DNA from 3 places in the Guyparkeria sp. TX1 genome. Region 2 is predicted to be linked to each of the others. Evidence: predicted binding sites of a transcription regulator. Region 2 holds the regulator's gene; each other region holds the start of a gene.

Region 1 (5,504 bases), 180 kb from region 2:
CACAGCCGCCAACCACTCCAGCCGAGCCTGTTCGGCCTCGGCCAGTGCCTGATTGTGTTCGCGGATCTGGCGGAAGACCTCGTCGAACTCGTCGAGTGACGGGGTTTCCTGGCGTCGCAGCAGGGCGGCGAGTGCCTGGTGGTCGTCGAGCAGCGCCCGTGCCGGCTCGAGCATGTCGGCCAGCCAGCCGGTGGGCGAGGGGTTGTTATTGGCGGGGGCGCTGGTATCGAACTGGGTCATTTTGGGTGCCTGCTTGGCGTTCCTGCTTGATGTTCACGAATAACGGGAAGTCAGCATGAGCATACGAATTGTCCGCGCCCAATAGAAGCACCCCGGTCGGGTCATCCCGCCGGGGTGTCTTGTGCCGCGCCTGGCCGGCGCCCTGGTCATCCAGGGATTAGAGCGATTAGAGCGTCTCGAACTGGCGCAGCTTCTCGGCGATCCGGCCGGAATCGATCTGGTATTCGCCCTGGCTGATCAAATCCTTGATGCGATCGACCTTGGCTTGATCGAAGGGGGCGGATTCGGCCAGCGCCTGACCCATTTCCTGGAGCTGGGAAGCCCCGCTGGAGAGCGTCACGGCGTCATCCTCCTTGATGCCCGTCGTCGCGCTGCCGGCTGCTTGTTGGCCCTCGCCCTTGGCCTCGGCCCGATTACGGGACGAGTCCAGCGAGGAATTCGGGCCCAGATTGCGCGGGCCGAAGCCGTTGATTTCGTTTGCCATGGTGATTGATCCTTCCTGTCTCGGACAACGTGTCCGCGCCGTGGCACGGGCCCGACTGGCAGGCGTCTAGGTTAACTCAAAATGTCCCGTCGCCCTTGAGCATCGGCCGGTCAACGCAAAACTTTAGCGCCAACTGAAATACTTTTGAAAATTGACGATCATCGTCGGATTCCTGTCACCCGTTTAGCGGCCGATCGCCTCGACGGTGCGACTGTCGACCACGACGGTCTCGATCACGTTGCCGGAGCCGGTGTTCTTCACCTTGACTCGCTGCCCCACACCGGCGCGGCCCTGTACCTCGCCGGTCGAGCCGACCACGAACCCGCCATGGCCGACCTGGATGGAGACGATGTCGCCACGCTCGACCACCGCGTTGATGCCCAGGTTGTGCGCGGTCACCAATTGCCCCGACTGTAGAGGTTGAGTCGCCATCATGCCGACAAGTTCCGCCGGGTCGGTGTAGTACTGACGGCGGGCGCGGTTGGCATCTACGGTGGCCAGATCCAGATCCTCGATGCTCAGCACGTCACCGGCGGCCAGTGGCCGGGCGGCAACCACCGCCTGCTGACGGCGGGAGAGTTCGACCGGGACGTAGATGCGCCAGGGCGAGTTGCCGTGACAACTGACCTTCACCGTCTGGCGGCCGCGATTGAGGTTGAGCGGGCGGCCCTCGTTGATCTCCAGTGCCTGATCGCACACACCCAGGCGTAGCCGCGGATCGAGTCGCCCGGCTCGCAGGGTGAGCTGATCATTGCCGCTTTCCTGCGCGTCGAGGAACGCCTCCATGGCCTGGCTGACCTGCATCTGAACGGTCTCGGGGGCGTCGCCCGGCTCGGCTTGCGCCAAGACCGGTGCCAGTAACCAGCCGGCCAGCATCAGCATCGAACACAGCAAGGCCTTGCTGGCTGGTGTGCCTTTCGGTCGGGCGATAACGCGGGAATTACTCATCGGGATGCAATCATGACCTCGGGTTGCTTGCACCGCGTTGTTAAGCACTTACCATGCCACTCCCTGCGTCCGGCGTCCTTCTCTCCGACGCTGCGGCGGGGTGGGCGCAACCCTCGGACGACTGCGCTACCATGCCGGTACGACGTCGTTGCCGAATCGTTGAAGCGGATCGGTCAGATCAGCCCGGTCGAAGGGGCGGGATTGAGTGCGATGCTAAAGATTGCGTCGACCGGGCCGATACCACGTCTGATTAACAAAGACTCCCCGCCACTTTCTGCGTCACCAGGACAGGACTAGCCGTGAAAAGCAACGTGATGTCATCAGTCGATTCCCGTACCCAGCTGGCCGGTCGCAACCGACTGGAGTTGCTGGTGTTCGGTCTGGGCACCGATCAGCGTTTCGGGATCAATGTCTTCAAGGTCCGCGAGGTGATTCGTTGTCCCAAGCTGACTGACGTGCCGCACTCGGACAGCTCGATTCGCGGGATTGCCGACGTGCGCGGGCACACGATCACCGTCATCGATCTGTCGGAGGCGATCGGCAAGGGGCGCATGACCGACGAGCAGGTGCAGAACGCCTTCGTCATCATCACCGAGTACAACCGTGCCGTGCAGGGGTTCCTGGTGCATTCGGTCGACCGGATCGTCAACCTGTCCTGGAAGGAAGTGCTGACCCCGCCGAGCGGGACCAACAACTCAAACTTCCTGACGGCCGTGGCGCGGATCGACAAGCAGCTGGTCGAGATCATCGACGTCGAGCAGATTTTCGCGCGCGTCGTCGGCGTGGCCGATACAGTCTCCGACGACGTGATCGGCGAGTACGGCGAGATCGCCAAGGGGTCGGATCTGGTGCTGGTGGTCGATGACTCGGTGGTCGCGCGCAAGCAGGTGGAAAGTACGCTCGAGCAGATGCACTTGAAATCGGTGGTCACCAAGAACGGTCAGGAGGCGATCGACACGCTCCGGCGCTGGAAGGAGAAGCAGCCCGAGCAACTCGAGCGGCTGGCCATGGTGGTCTCGGACATCGAGATGCCCACGATGGACGGTTACACGCTGACCTCGCTGATCCGCCAGGACTCGCAGCTCAAGGGCATCTACGTGATCCTGCACTCCTCGCTCAGTGGCGTGTTCAACGAAAAGATGGTCAAGCAGGTCGGTGCCGACCGCTTTATCCCGAAGTTCCACCCGGATGACCTGGCCCGGGTCGTGGGTGAAGCGCTTCGCCGCCACGAGGTGCACCACGCCGTGGACGAGGCTTGACCCGCGGCATGAAGGCCGAAACGTTCGACCGGTTCTGCGCGTTCCTGGAGCAGCACAGCGGTATCCTGCTGAGCCGTGACAAGCAGTACCTGGTGGAAACCCGGCTCTCGCGCGTGGCCCGTTCCAAGGGTCACGCGTCGGTGGAGTCGCTGATCGAGACATTGCTCTCGCGGCGAGATCGCATGCTCGCGCGCGACGTGGTCGATGCCATGACCACCAATGAGACGCTCTGGTTTCGTGACGGCTATCCCTTTGCCGCACTGGAAAAGAAATTCTTCCCCGAGGCGGTCGCCGCAAAGAAAGCCACCTACCGGATCTGGTCGGCGGCCTGTTCCACCGGTCAGGAGGCGTTTTCGATCAGCATCATTGCGGACGAGCAGCGGGTGCCCTTCAATCTCGAGATCGTCGGCACCGACATCTCCGAGGCGGTGGTCGAGAAGGCCCGTCAAGGCGTTTTCGATGACCTTTCCCTGGGGCGTGGGCTGTCGCCGGAACGGAAGCGTCAATATTTCGTCAAGGCGAATGATGGCTGGAAGATCTCGCCCCAGATCAGCCGCCGGACGCAGTTTCGCGTCGGCAATCTGCTTGAGCTGCGTCCCGAATCCCGTCGCTACGACATGGTCTTCTGCCGCAATGTCCTGATCTATTTTTCCCGCGAAACCAAGGCCAAGATCATCGACCGCATCGCCGACACCCTGGTGCCGGGCGGCTATCTGATCCTCGGCGCCTCGGAGTCGCTCACCCAACTCTCCGACCGTTTCACCCCCGAGCGGTTACCCACCGGTGGCACCGCCTACCGACTCAAGAGTTGACACCAACGGACGGGTCCCCCTGTCGGTTATCCAAAAAACTGGCACGCTTATCGCATAAGCCCTCGGCACTGACATTGTGTCGAGGGTTTTTTCATGTCGATCATCAATGACCGCCTGCTTGGCATCCACGACGATGCCCTGATTTTCCAGGAGCGCAGCCTCAAGATGCGCGCCGAGAACATCGCCAATGCCGACACCCCGGGCTACAAGGCGCGGGCGATGTCGTTCGATCAGGCGATGGAGACCGCGTTGCAGAGCAAGTCCTCGTCTGCCGGTAGCGCCGGGCGCCTCAAGACCGAGGACCCGCGCCAGATCGGTGGCGGCGGCGTGTCGTCGGGGATCCGGGAGGGGTTTTCCGTGCCGGATGCGCCAGCACTGGATGGCAACACGGTCGATCTCGACAAGGAGCGGGTGGGCTTTACCCAGGACGCGGTGGGTTACCAGACGACGCTTTCGTTTCTCAACAGCCGTGTTTCCGGCATCAAGAAGGCCCTGAGTGGCCAGTGATGACTGCGCCGGATTTCCGCGAACTACACTTTTCAGTCAAGGCAGGTGAAGCATGAGCTTGTACGACGTTTTCAATATTTCTTCCTCCGCGATGGCGGCGCAATCGACGCGCCTGAACACCACCGCATCGAACCTGGCGAACGCCAACGTGGATGCCTCCTCGCCGGAGGAGGCCTACAAGGCGAGACAGCCGGTCTTTCAGACCGTGCTCGAGGCCAATGGCGGTCGCGGCGTGAAGGTGGTGGGGGTAACCGAGTCCCAGGCTCAACCGGCGCCGAAGCATGATCCCGGCAACCCGCTGGCGGACGAAAACGGCTATGTCTATAGCTCGAACGTCAACCCGGTCGAGGAGATGGTCAACATGTTGTCGGCCTCGCGCACCTACCAGACAAACGTCCAGGTAATGGATACGACCAAGCAGCTCGCCATGCGCACGTTGCAGTTGGGTCAGAGCCAGTAAGCCCTAGAGCGCAGGAGACACGACATGGCTAGTTCAGTGACCAGTGATATCTATTCCGATCTGGGGCTTGCGGCGAACAAGAGCAGCAAGGGCGAGGACAAGAAAAACCTCGATCAGACGGATTTCCTCAAGCTTTTGACGAAACAGATGGAGCAGCAGGATCCGTTCGAGCCGATGGATAACACGCAGTTCATCGCCCAGATGGCGCAATTCAGCTCGCTTGAAGGGATAAATCAGCTGAATGAGACGGTTTCCGGATTCGAGAATTCGGTGCAGTCCAACCAGGTAATGCAGGCCTCCTCGCTGGTGGGCAAGGCGGCTCTCGTCAAGGGGGACACCGCTCAGCTCTACCACATGCAGCAAGCGGACGGCAGCACAGCACCGTCCGGAGTGCTTGGCTCGGTCGATGTGCCCAGTGGGGCCTCGAAGATGAGTGTCGAAATCACGAACGCCAGCGGGCAGGTGGTCAAGAGCATCGATGTGCCCGTCGACGGTTCGGATCGTCCGTCCTTCTCCTGGGATGGGCGTTTGAAAGACGGGCGTATGGCGCCCGAGGGCAACTACAAGGTGAACGCGACGGCCACGGTGGATGGTAAGGGGCAGGCGCCCCAGACCTACGTCGGGGCGGTGATTAGCAGTGTGGGCGTGACCAAGAATGGTCCCGAATTGAATCTCGACGGTTTGTCTGCGGTCAAGCTCTCGGATATCGTTGAAATCATTAACTAATCGGAGGACGAGTCATGTCGTTCAATACCTCCATCAGTGGCCTGAACGCCGCACAGAAGGATCTCTCG
Region 2 (5,504 bases):
TTGCCGTTGGACTCGCGGGCGTCCGGCATCTCGATGCCGTGGTCGACGGCATTGCGCACCAGGTGGATGAGGGGATCGGCCAACGCCTCGACCAGGTTCTTGTCGAGATCGGTGTCCTCGCCCTCGAGTTCGAGGTTGACCTCCTTGCCCAGGGTGCGCGCGGTGTCGCGCACCACCCGCGGGAAGCGGCCGAAGACCTTCTTGACCGGCTGCATGCGGGTCTTCATCACCGCGCCCTGCAGATCGGAGGTGACCATGTCGAGCGTGGCAATCACCGAGGAGATTTCCTCGTTCTCGAAGGTCGTCTTGAGGGTGTTCATGCGGTTGCGCACCAGCACGAGCTCACCCACCAGATTCATGATGCTGTCGAGTCGCTCGGTGTCCACGCGCACGGTGGTTTCCACCGGTGCCTTGTGCGCCTCGGCTGCCTTGGGGTTCCCCTGGGAATTTCCCTGGGAGTTTCCAGGGGGCGTGGCATCAGGCTTGGCCGGGGCCGCGGGCTTGGCAGCCGACTGGGATGGCTGTTCGGGCTTGGGCTTCGATTCGGGAGCGGCGGCCTCGGCTGGCTTTTCGTCGGCCTGAGTTGCGGCCACCGTCGGCCCCTTGCCCTTGCCGTAGAGCTCGTCGAGCACCGCCTCGAACTCCTCGTCGGTGATCTCGTCGGAATCCGCGGCACCTGCCGCCTTCTCGGCAGCGGCCGGGTTCGCTTCGGGCGCCGGGGCCTGGAACTTGCCCTTGCCGTGCAACTCGTCGAGCAGGCTCTCGAACTCGTCGTCACTGATCAGGTCATCGCCCGAGCCACTGCTGGCCACCGGCGCTTCGGACTCGGCCGCATCCAAGTCGGCCAGCATGCGGTCGAAGGCATCGTCCTCGTCGGCCACGGCCGTCGGCTCGTCGGCCGGGATATCGTCGCTGGTGAGGTCACTCGGGGCTGGAGCGACGGCCGGCGCAGTCGCATCCTGATGCGCCAGTGCCTCGATCTCTTTGAGGAAGGTCTTGGAGACGTCCTCCGGATACTGGCCGCCGCGCAGGGAATCGAACATGTTGTTGAGCACGTCGATTACCTGCAGCATCACGTCCATGATCCGGCTGTTCATGGTGATTTCGTGGTTGCGCAGCAGGTTGAAGATGTCCTCGGCGCGGTGACAGACCTCCACCAGCGGATGCACCTCGAGGAAGCCGGCCCCACCCTTGATGGTGTGGAAGGCGCGGAACACCGAATTGAGCCGGTCCGCGTCATCGGGCGACTGCTCCAGCTCGATCAGCTGCTGATCCAGCCCGTTGAGCAGCTCACCGGCCTCAATCAGGAAGTCCTGCAACAGCTCGTTGTCGGGTTCGAATGCCATGCTTGCCTCTCACTGCGCTCTGTGACCCCCGGCGGGGTGTGCCACGTTCCCGCCCGGCCACGTGGGCCCGGCATTTCCCTCGATCGACCGGGTCAGAAACCCAGGCTGGCGAGTAGATCGTCGACGTCGTCCTGATTCTTGACCACGTTATCGCCGGCGCTGGGCAACTGCGGCCCGACGCCATCCTCGGCACGCTCGGCCGGGGCGACGGACTTGCTGTCCTCTCCCTTGGCATTGCGGACCGGGGCGGTAATCTGCAACAGCCCGACGAGCTTTTCCTCGAGCTGCTCGAGCAGATCGATCACCCGCATCAGGAGCTGACCGGACAGATCCTGGAATTCCTGGGCCATCATGATCTCGGTGAACTGCCCCTTGAGTCGCTCGCCACAGCGGGTGGTCGAGTCCAGGTAGCGGGTCATCGACTCGACCACGCCCCCCAGACGAGCGTTATCGGCTTCGCTGGCGGCGACTTTAGCCAGCTCGTCCTTGAGCCGTTGCGAGCGCTCGACGATCTGCTCCGCCGTGGGGGTGGCCTCTTCGGTGACCGTCAAGGTGCGGGTCGCAGCCTGCTCGGTCAGGGTGATCACGTAGCGCAGGCGATCACGCGCGTCCGGCATCTCGTCCTCGGCCAGCGCCCCGAGTCGCTCGTCCTCGGCAAAGCTCCTGAGGGTGTCATGTACCTCACGGGTCATCCGACCGACCTCGTCGAAGATATTGCCCGAATAGGCCGCCGTGAGTTCACCGATCAGCTGCGCTTCGCTCGACGAATCTTCGTTCTCGATCGCCTCGACCAATGCGCGGGCGTCGGCCAATCGCTTTTCGCGACCGACCACCGGCTGGAAGTCCTGCTCCTGTACTTGAGTCATCCCGGGGCCCTACGATTCGACGCGTTCGAAGATCTTGTCGATCTTCTCCTTGAGGGTGGCGCCGTTGAACGGCTTGACGATGTAGCCGTTCACGCCCTCCTGGGCGGCGAGCACGATCTGTTCCCGCTTGGCCTCGGCGGTCACCATGAGCACCGGCAGGCTGGCGAGGTTCGGGTCGGCACGAACCGCTCGCAGCAGGTCGATGCCGGTCATGCCCGGCATGTTCCAGTCGGTCACGAGGAAATCGAAATTGCCCTGCCGGAGCAGTGGCAGTGCCGTCTGGCCATCATCGGCCTCCTCGAGGTTGGTGAAGCCAAGCTCCTTGAGGAGGTTCTTGATGATCCGGCGCATCGTGGAGAAATCGTCCACCACGAGGATCTTCATGTTTCGGTCCATTTTCGCCCCTGGGATCGTTTGTCAGTACCAGGCAGGTTGCCTTGTTCGAACGTGGGTAGGAGGGTCTATCGGCGCCGAGCGGAAAAGATTGAGCCCTTTTCTGCACCCGGCGCCCTATTTCCAGGCGTTCATCGCGGTCTTGAGCCGCATGATCGCCTTGTTGTGAATCTGACAGACGCGCGACTCGCTGACGCCGAGCACCGCGCCGATCTCTTTTTGGTTGAGTTCCTCGACATAGTACAGGGACATCACCAGCCTTTCCCGTTCCGGCAGCTCGTCGATGCAGTCGGCAAGATCGCGCTGGAAGTGGTTCTCGGCCAGCGCCTCGTCGGGTTGCTGGCTATTCGGGTCGGCAATGTCGAAGGTCTCGTTTTCCGCCTCGCCGCCGTGATCCAGCGAACCGACGTGTACCGAGGAGGAATCACTGATGGCGGCGTGGTACTCGTTGAGGGTGATGCCCATGCGCTCGCAGACCTCGGCATCTCGCGCCTCGCGACCGGTGTCGGCCTCGATGGCGGCCACCGTCTGCGCGATTTCCCGCTGGCGACGATAGACCGAGCGCGGCGCCCAGTCGTTGCGGCGCACCTCGTCGAGCATTGCGCCGCGAATGCGCAAGCCGGCGTAGGTCTCGAACGAGGCCCCCTTGTCGCCATCGAACAGGCGGGCAGCGTCGAGCAGCCCGACCATGCCCGCCTGTATCAGATCCTCGGCCTGCACATGGGAGGGCAGACGCCCGAGCAGGTGAAAAGCCACTCGCTTGACCAGGTCAGCGTGCTTGGCCACCAGGGCTTCGGTCGATCCGGCCTGAACGTTCTGATACATGGCGCGTGCATTCATAACAGGTTCTCGGGGTCCAGCTCGGCGTTGTTCACCAGTCGCTCGACGAAAAACTGCAACTGCCCCTGCGGCCCGCGCGGCACCGGCCACTGATTGACCTTGTCGGCCATCGCCGTGAACGCCCGCGTCGACTTCGCCCCGCCGTAGAGCTGCACGACGGTCTTCTGACGCTGCACGGCCCGACGCAGGTAATCGTCGAACGGCACCGACCCCATGTGGGTGAGCGTCACGTCGAGAAAGCGCTTGGCAGCCACCGAGAGTTTCTCGAACAGGCGCCGGCCCTCGGCAGCATCGCGCACCATGTTTGCGACCACGTGGAAACGGGTGACGTCGTGTTCACGCGATAGCACCTTGATGACGGCGTAGGCATCGGTGATTGAGGCCGGCTCGTCGCAGACCACCACCACGACCTCGCTGGCAGCCTCGGCGAAGCGCACCACCGAGTCGGCGATGCCCGCGGCCGAATCGACGACCAGGGTGTCGACCGGCCAGCGCATGCCGGAGAAGGCCGAGATCAGTCCGGCATTCTCGGCGGCCGTCAGACCGGCCATGCTGGCCACCCCGCTAGCGGCCGGCAGGATGCCGATACCCTCGGGGCCTTCGAGCATGATCTCGTCGAGAGTCGCCTCGCCGGAAAGCACGTGGGACAGATTGCCCCGGGACTGTAGACCAAGCAGGACATCGACGTTGCCGAGCCCCAGGTCGGCATCCATCAACACCACCCGCTCGCCGCTGCGGGCGAGTGCCACGGAAAGGTTGACCGAGACGTTGGTCTTGCCCACGCCGCCCTTGCCGCTGGTCACGGCGATCACCCGCACCGGGCGATTGGCATTGGCGTAGCGCGCCCCGTCGGCCTGGTCGTGGCCGCTAATGGTGGGCTGGAGTGTCATCCGGCTTGATTGAGCATCCACAGCGGATCATCCCGGTCGGTGTGTTCGAGTTGTGACTGCCCCATTTCCAGGGCCTGCTTGATCAGGTCGGCCGCCTTCGGGAACCAGAGATCCTCCGGGACGCGCTGGCCGACCCCCGCGCAAACCAGCGGCAGGCGACGCGGCTCACCGTCGACACCGGCCAGCGGGCGAACCAGGGCGGCCAGGCCGCCGCCGAGCAGGACGGTCTCGTCGAGCTTGGTCAGCACGGTGCCGTGCAACGGCAGGCCGGCAAAGCGTTTCTTGACGTCCTCGAGGGCCGGGTACTGGGCATTGGCCGACAGCACCAGCAGCAGCTTGACCGCCTCGCCCGCCCCCATCAGGGCCTCGAGTTTCTGCATCATGCGGAAATCGCGCTGCGACATCCCGGAGGTGTCGATCAGCACCAGGTGCCGGTCGGACACGGCCTCGAGCAACTGCGCCAGATGCGTCTCGTCACGGGCAATATGCAATGGCACGTTAAGGATACGGGCGTAGTTGCGCAACTGCTCCTGGGCGCCGATGCGAAAGCGATCCGTGCTGATCAGCGCCACCGAGTCGCGCCCACGGTGCAGCACCGCGCGGGCGGCCAGCTTCGCAAGCGTGGTGGTCTTGCCCACGCCGGTCGGGCCGACGAAGGCATAGGTACCGCCGGCCTCGACCGGGTCCTCGGCACGGTTCTCGAGCTGCTCGCCAAGCATCTTGAGCGCCTCGACGAATGCCCGCTCCGGCTGGGCCTGGGCCGCGGCCCGACCCAGCTCGCGCGCCAGCCCCGTCGGCAGGCCGATATCCTGCAGCCGCTGGACGGTGGAGACCTCGGCAGGGTGCGCCTGACTGAAACGATGCCATTCCATTACCGACAGTTGCCGTTCGAACAGGTCACGCAGCTGCGCCACCTCCTCGGTCAGCGTCGACAGGCGCCCCTCGGCCGCGCCCTGATCCTCGACCAGCCAGTCCCAGTGCGACGGGGTTCGGTTGGACGAACGAGCGGCCGGCTCGTCGGCGGCATGGTTCGCGGGGGACTCGGCGGACGGGCCTGCGTGCTGCTCGCTCCAGGCGGCGAGCGCCTCGGAGAAGGCGGCACGGTCGTCTTCGGTCTCGTCGGCGGCAGACGACGCGAGCGTCTCGCTTGATTCGGTCGAGCCGGCCGA
Region 3 (5,504 bases), 250 kb from region 2:
TGACGCGACGCCTGCTGGAGGCATTGGAGATCACGCCGGCGGTGGTGGTTTGCGGCGACGACCTCAAGCGTGCCAAGCCCCACCCGGACCCGCTGCTGTTCGCGGCCGGCAAGCTGCGCCTGCCGCCGGCAGCGATCTGGTACATCGGTGACCACGAGCGCGACATCATTGCCGGCAACGCCGCCCACATGCCCACCGTCGCCGGGCGCTGGGGCTATCTCGACGGCGAGCGCCCCATCGAGACCTGGGGGGCCACGGTGGTGATCGATCGGCCCGAGGACATCGCCGTCCTCCTGACTCGGTCGGCAGAAAACGCAGCGAGCCCCGACGCGGTAGACGCGAAATGATCCCGCGAGTCGCCTCCCTGCTTAGCTGGCCCGTCGACGCCCGGCAGCTCAACGCCCCACTGGCACCGGCCAACACGCCGGAGAACATGGGTGAACTGGTCACCTTCTACCGCGAGCGGCTGACCGCCTTTCACCCGCCGTGGTTCGATCGCCTGTCCCCGACCGACCAGTCCCGTGTCGACGGACTGATCACCGCCGTGCTGCTGGTCGATGGCTGGCTGGACGCGGCGGCCGACCGCCAGTCCGGGCACGCCTTGCGGCTGCCGGCCGACGAACTGGCACAACTGGGGGTGACCGAGGCCCACTGGAACGACCAACGGGTCGACTTCGCCTTCCGGCGCTTCAACGAACGTTTTGCCGGACGCATCCGCGGCATCCTGCAGGGCGCAGCCCCGCTGGGCCGCCCGTGGCTGGCCGGCTGGCGTTATCGGCTGACGATCGTGCGGGTCGAGCAGATCCTGCGCGAACGGCAGGTCGACCCCTCTCTCTGGTTTCGGACCGAGACCGCGCGCTCGCCCGTGGCGTGGGCGACCGCGACGATTCGCATCGCCTGGCGGGTTATCACCGGCCGCGGCTGAGGCCAGTCGTCCGGCCGGTTACAACCGGAAACGCGAGACCTGGCTCGCCAGGCGATCGGCCTCGCGGTTGACCGAATCGACCGCCTGGTTCGCCGACTGCATGGTCTCGGCATTTCGCTCGACCACCTCGATCAGCGAATTGAGATCCGCGGTGAGCTGCCCGATCGCCGTCTGGTGACGTTGCCCGTAGCCGGCCGCCTCCTCGGTGAGCTTGACCGTGTCGGCCACCGACTCGAGCATCCCAGACAAGCCGCCGGAGGCGGTTTGCAACGACCGCTCGGCATCCGTGGAGTACCGGCTGGCCTCCTGCATCTTCTCGTCGGCGGCTGTCACGTCGCGCCCGAGGGAATCCATCACCAGACCGATTTCTCGGGCCGCCTCGCCACTGCGCCCGGCAAGTTTGCGCACCTCGTCGGCTACCACGGCGAAACCGCGACCGTGCTCACCGGCACGGGCGGACTCGATCGCGGCATTCAGTGCCAGCAGGTTGGTCTGCTGGGCGACGGCATCGATGGTTGCGGTCATGCCGCTGATCCGATCACGGGCGGCCACCAGCGAGGTAATCAGCGCGGCGGTTTCCTCGACGCGCTCCTGTGAACGGGCGATCGAGGCGACACTCTCGCCGACCTCGTGGCGTGTCTGTTCCGCGCGCGACTGCATTTCGCCGGCCTGCTGACCGGCCTCGAGGATTGCCTCGACCAGCCGCCCACCGCCGTCTGCCACCTCGTGCGCCTCGCCCAGGGTGCGCTCGCGCTGCGCCTGGACGCGCCCCTGCGCCGTCATCACGCTGGAAACGCTTTCATCTAGGCTGCCGGCCGCGGCGGAGAGCGAATCACTGCTGCGATTGAGGTCACCCATCTGGGCATGCAACTGGTCGATCATGCCGTTGACGCTGGCGACGATCTCGCCGAGCGAGTCGTGGCTGACGATCTGGCACTTCTCGGTGAGATTGCCGTCACGCACCGCCCCGGCCAGGCGTGCCAGTGCCCCCATTCGCCGCAGCAGGATCAGGTGGGCGAGCCCGTAGTTGACGAACCCCACGGTCAGGCCCGCGCCCAGGCAGCCGACCACGAACCAACCCAGCATGCCCTCACGGAACTCGACGAAGAACGAGGCGAATACCGGGAAGATCGCCCCCATAACGACACCCATGCCGACAAAGGACCATTTCAGGCGACGCAGGATGCTGGGCTGACTCATGATTGGTTGGCACCTTGCTCGAAGTGGATGGCGCAACAGGACAGGCGCCTCATCGTATATCGGTCGAGCGGACAATTTCTTGAGGGCACATCGCGGTCCGTCCCGCGACGGACGAACCCGGGGAAGAGGCACGGAACTGTTAGAATCCGAGCCCATGAACGCGGAATCCACCAGCCCGTCGGTCGAGCCTCATCTGGCAGACGCCGAATGCGAGCGCCTCGCCCGCCCGGTGGGCAGTGCCTTCCGGCTTGCCAGCCTCAAGCTCTCCCCCGCCCGGCAGCGAGCGGTGACGGCCTTGCGGGCGCTGGATGTCTCGCTGGCAGAAATCCCGGAAACCGTCAGCGAGCCCCAGGTCGCCATGGCCAAGCTCGACTGGTGGCGCGAGGCGCTGCTGGGCATGACCCAGGGGCACGCCGAGCATCCGGTGATCCAATCCCTGGCCGCGGGGCTCGACGAGATCGGTTTGGGCGAGGAAGCCCGCCGCGAGGACTCGCCGCTGATCGCCCGGCTGGAGGAGCGGCTCGGCGCGGCGCGCATCGAGCTCGAATACGAAGGCTTTGCCGCCGAGGCGGATCTGGAGGCCTTTCTCGACGCGCGCTACGCCAGCCTGTTCACCCTGTACGGTCGCCTGCTGGACCTGCCCGACGAGCAGACCGAGGCCGCTGCCCGGCTGGGGCGCTGGCACGGCCGACTTGATCGCGCGCGGCTGCTGGGGCGCCACGCGCGGATCGGACGGGTCTACCTGCCGCAGGACACCCTCAATCGCTTCGGGCTGGACGAGGCCGACCTGTACCGCGAGCCCGCCCCCACGGAGCGTGAGGCACTGTTCCGCGACGAACTCGACACCATTCGCACAGGGTTAAGCGACTGGCAGGCGAGCGGCCGACCGCCGCGCCTGTTCCGCATCCTGCGCGCGATCGACCGCGAGCATTTGCGGCTGATGCAGGAAACGCCCGCGGAACTCACCGGCGGCCGCGTTGAAATCAGTCCCGTGCGCCAATGGTGGCTTGCCTGGCGTGCCTCCTGGTAACCCGATCCTCCAGCCCGATCATCACGGGCTCACACTCCCGAGATATCCCGATGACCGACTCCCCTTCCTCCAAAACGGCCGCCAATCCGTCGACTGACACCTCGTTCGCCGGCCAGGTGGTACTGATCAATGGTGCGACCGGTGCGCTGGGCACCGCCACCGCACAGACGCTGGCCGCCCGTGGCGCGACGGTAATCCTGCTGGGCCGCAAGCTCGATCAGCTCGACAGGCTTGCCGACGACATCAACCAGCGGGTGCTCCCCGAGGTGCCCACCGAGGCACGCGGCGAACCGCCCGTGATCCAGCCGGTGGATTTTTCGGGCGCCGCGCCGGAGGATTACGCGACACTCGTCGACGGAATCGAGCAGGCCTACGGCCGTCTGGACATGCTGGTTCATGCCATGGGTACGGCCGGCGAGCTCGCGCCGCTCGCCCAGGCCGATCTGATGAAGTTCCAGGAGAGCCTGCACGTCAACCTGACCGCGCCGTTCGCCCTGACCCGCAGTGCGTGGCCGCTGCTGGAGCAATCCGACCGAGCGCGGGTGCTGTTCTTCACCGACCGCGGCACCGAGGCCTACGGCAGCGCCCACGACATCGCGCACGCCGGGGTCGAGCGAATGATCCGTCAATGGGCGGCGGAAACGCCGACGGTGTGGATCGCCGGCTTCGACCCCGGCGCGGTCAACAGCCGCCTGCGCCACGCGCGCTTCCCCGGCGAGCTGACCGAGGACCGCCAGCCGCCCTGCGCGGTCATGCCGGCGCTCCTGGACTGGCTGGAACACGGGGAGTCGGGCGCGATTCAACGTCTCGACGGGACGTCTGCGTCGACCTGATCCAAACGCAGTCGCATCACCCGAAAGCGCTCGCCCATCTCGGTGGGCATCACCAACTCGCGGAATTCCTGCGCCAGGCGGGCCTGATCGGTCAGCGAGTCGTGCGCTTGCAGTTCCCGCTCGACCAGCCGGGGAACGTCGGTGCCCAGCAGCCACTGGGCTTGGCTGCGCTCACCGTCGATCGCGAACCCGGCCGCGCGCGCGGCCTGCTCGACCGCCTGAAAATCCACCCAGGCGGTAATGTCCTGCAGTCCCGGGTAGACGAACGGGTCTTCGTGAGCCAGGTGCCGATAGTGGCACTTGAGCGTGCCCTCGTCGCGGTCACCGCGGTAAATATCGGCGGTATGACTGCCGTAGTCGAACAGGTAGACCCAGGTCTCGCCACCATTGCCGAGCGCGCCGCGCATCTCGCCCAACCAGTCGGCAAGATCGGGGTTGTACTCGGCCAGCACGGTCTCTCGTGGCGTGACGATCGGACGCTCGATGCGCGCGGTGATCGCCTCGACCGCCGCCTGCAGCGGTGCGTCGGGCGGTTGTTCCTGCCAGACGAACCGTTGGCCGTCGAAACCCACCATCAGTCGCTCGGCGGTTTCCGGCTTGCCCGGCCACCAGCGAAAGCGCTCCACCGGCATGGCATCGAGCACCTCGTTTGCGACCAGGATGCCGCCCGACCAATCCAGTTGCGGCCAGGCATCGATCCAGCGTACGCGCTCGACCACCGCCGGCGGCAGCGATTCGAGCAGGTTCCGTGCCTGACGTTCGGCGAGTGCCGGGGAGATCTCGAGGATGGTGTAGCGTTCGGGCAGCGCGTCGTCGGCAGCCAGCCGTTCGAGCAGATCGATCGCCAGACGCCCCGAACCGGCACCGATCTCGAGGATCTCGCCGCCCAGGTCAGCAGCCCGAGCCTGGTGCCACTCGTAGGCCAGCCCGGCGGTGAAGAATCGGGAGCGTTCCGGGGCGGTGATGAAATCGCCACCGGCGCCGAAGGCGACCTGGCCGCTGCCGTAGTAACCGAGCGTGGGGTGATACAGCACCGTGGCCATGTAATCGGCAAACGAGATGGGGCCGTCGCGCATCTGCTCGACGAGTTGTTCGATCAGCTCGAGGCTCTTGGCCTGGTCGGCCTGACTCGGGGCCGGGAGCTCGAATCCTTCCTGGCGTGAACCGGGACTCATGCGCCCTCCCCGGTGGCCACCTCACGGGTAATCTCCACGCCCACGCCGGCTGCCTCGGCCAGTGCGTGCGGCTTGAGCGCGCGCATCGTGACGCGACGGACCGGGAATTCGGCCAACAAGGCCTGGCAGCAGCGCTCGGCCAGCGTCTCGACCAGCTGAAAACGGCCCTCGCGGGCGATCTCCATGACACGCCGCGAGACGGCCGCGTAATCGACCGTCTGGTCGATGTGCTCGCTGATCACGGCCTGCCGGAAGGATTCAACCTCGAGCACCAGATCGACCCGCAGCGGCTGTGGCGTTTCCCGCTCGGCGGGCAGGATGCCGATGATGGTCTCGAACTC

The links. Region 2 encodes FliA, which starts transcription of late flagellar genes. Its sites were predicted from a motif close to GCTAAAGTTNNNNNNNNNNCNGCCGATA; they were not measured.
Region 1: the regulator FliA is predicted to act here: its motif matches at 1,885-1,912, upstream of VWP12_RS05805 (chemotaxis protein).
Region 3: the regulator FliA is predicted to act here: its motif matches at 2,183-2,210, upstream of VWP12_RS06155 (methyl-accepting chemotaxis protein).

What each region holds. Positions count from the first base shown of each region.
Region 1 is NZ_CP144142.1:1,238,014-1,243,517, forward strand. It holds gene flgN (flagellar export chaperone FlgN) at 1-240, opposite strand, end outside; gene flgM (flagellar biosynthesis anti-sigma factor FlgM) at 407-724, opposite strand; gene flgA (flagellar basal body P-ring formation chaperone FlgA) at 908-1,672, opposite strand; gene VWP12_RS05805 (chemotaxis protein) at 1,972-2,931, shown strand; gene VWP12_RS05810 (CheR family methyltransferase) at 2,940-3,743, shown strand; gene flgB (flagellar basal body rod protein FlgB) at 3,837-4,250, shown strand; gene flgC (flagellar basal body rod protein FlgC) at 4,303-4,710, shown strand; gene VWP12_RS05825 (flagellar hook assembly protein FlgD) at 4,735-5,436, shown strand; gene flgE (flagellar hook protein FlgE) at 5,451-5,504, shown strand, end outside.
Region 2 is NZ_CP144142.1:1,057,802-1,063,305, reverse strand. It holds gene VWP12_RS04995 (chemotaxis protein CheA) at 1-1,346, opposite strand, end outside; gene VWP12_RS04990 (protein phosphatase CheZ) at 1,439-2,212, opposite strand; gene cheY (chemotaxis response regulator CheY) at 2,222-2,608, opposite strand; gene VWP12_RS04980 (RNA polymerase sigma factor FliA) at 2,723-3,445, opposite strand; gene VWP12_RS04975 (MinD/ParA family protein) at 3,442-4,335, opposite strand; gene flhF (flagellar biosynthesis protein FlhF) at 4,332-5,504, opposite strand, start outside.
Region 3 is NZ_CP144142.1:1,309,674-1,315,177, reverse strand. It holds gene VWP12_RS06165 (HAD-IA family hydrolase) at 1-347, shown strand, start outside; gene VWP12_RS06160 (hypothetical protein) at 344-925, shown strand; gene VWP12_RS06155 (methyl-accepting chemotaxis protein) at 944-2,125, opposite strand; gene VWP12_RS06150 (phytoene/squalene synthase family protein) at 2,280-3,155, shown strand; gene VWP12_RS06145 (SDR family NAD(P)-dependent oxidoreductase) at 3,206-3,988, shown strand; gene VWP12_RS06140 (class I SAM-dependent methyltransferase) at 3,955-5,163, opposite strand; gene folB (dihydroneopterin aldolase) at 5,160-5,504, opposite strand, start outside.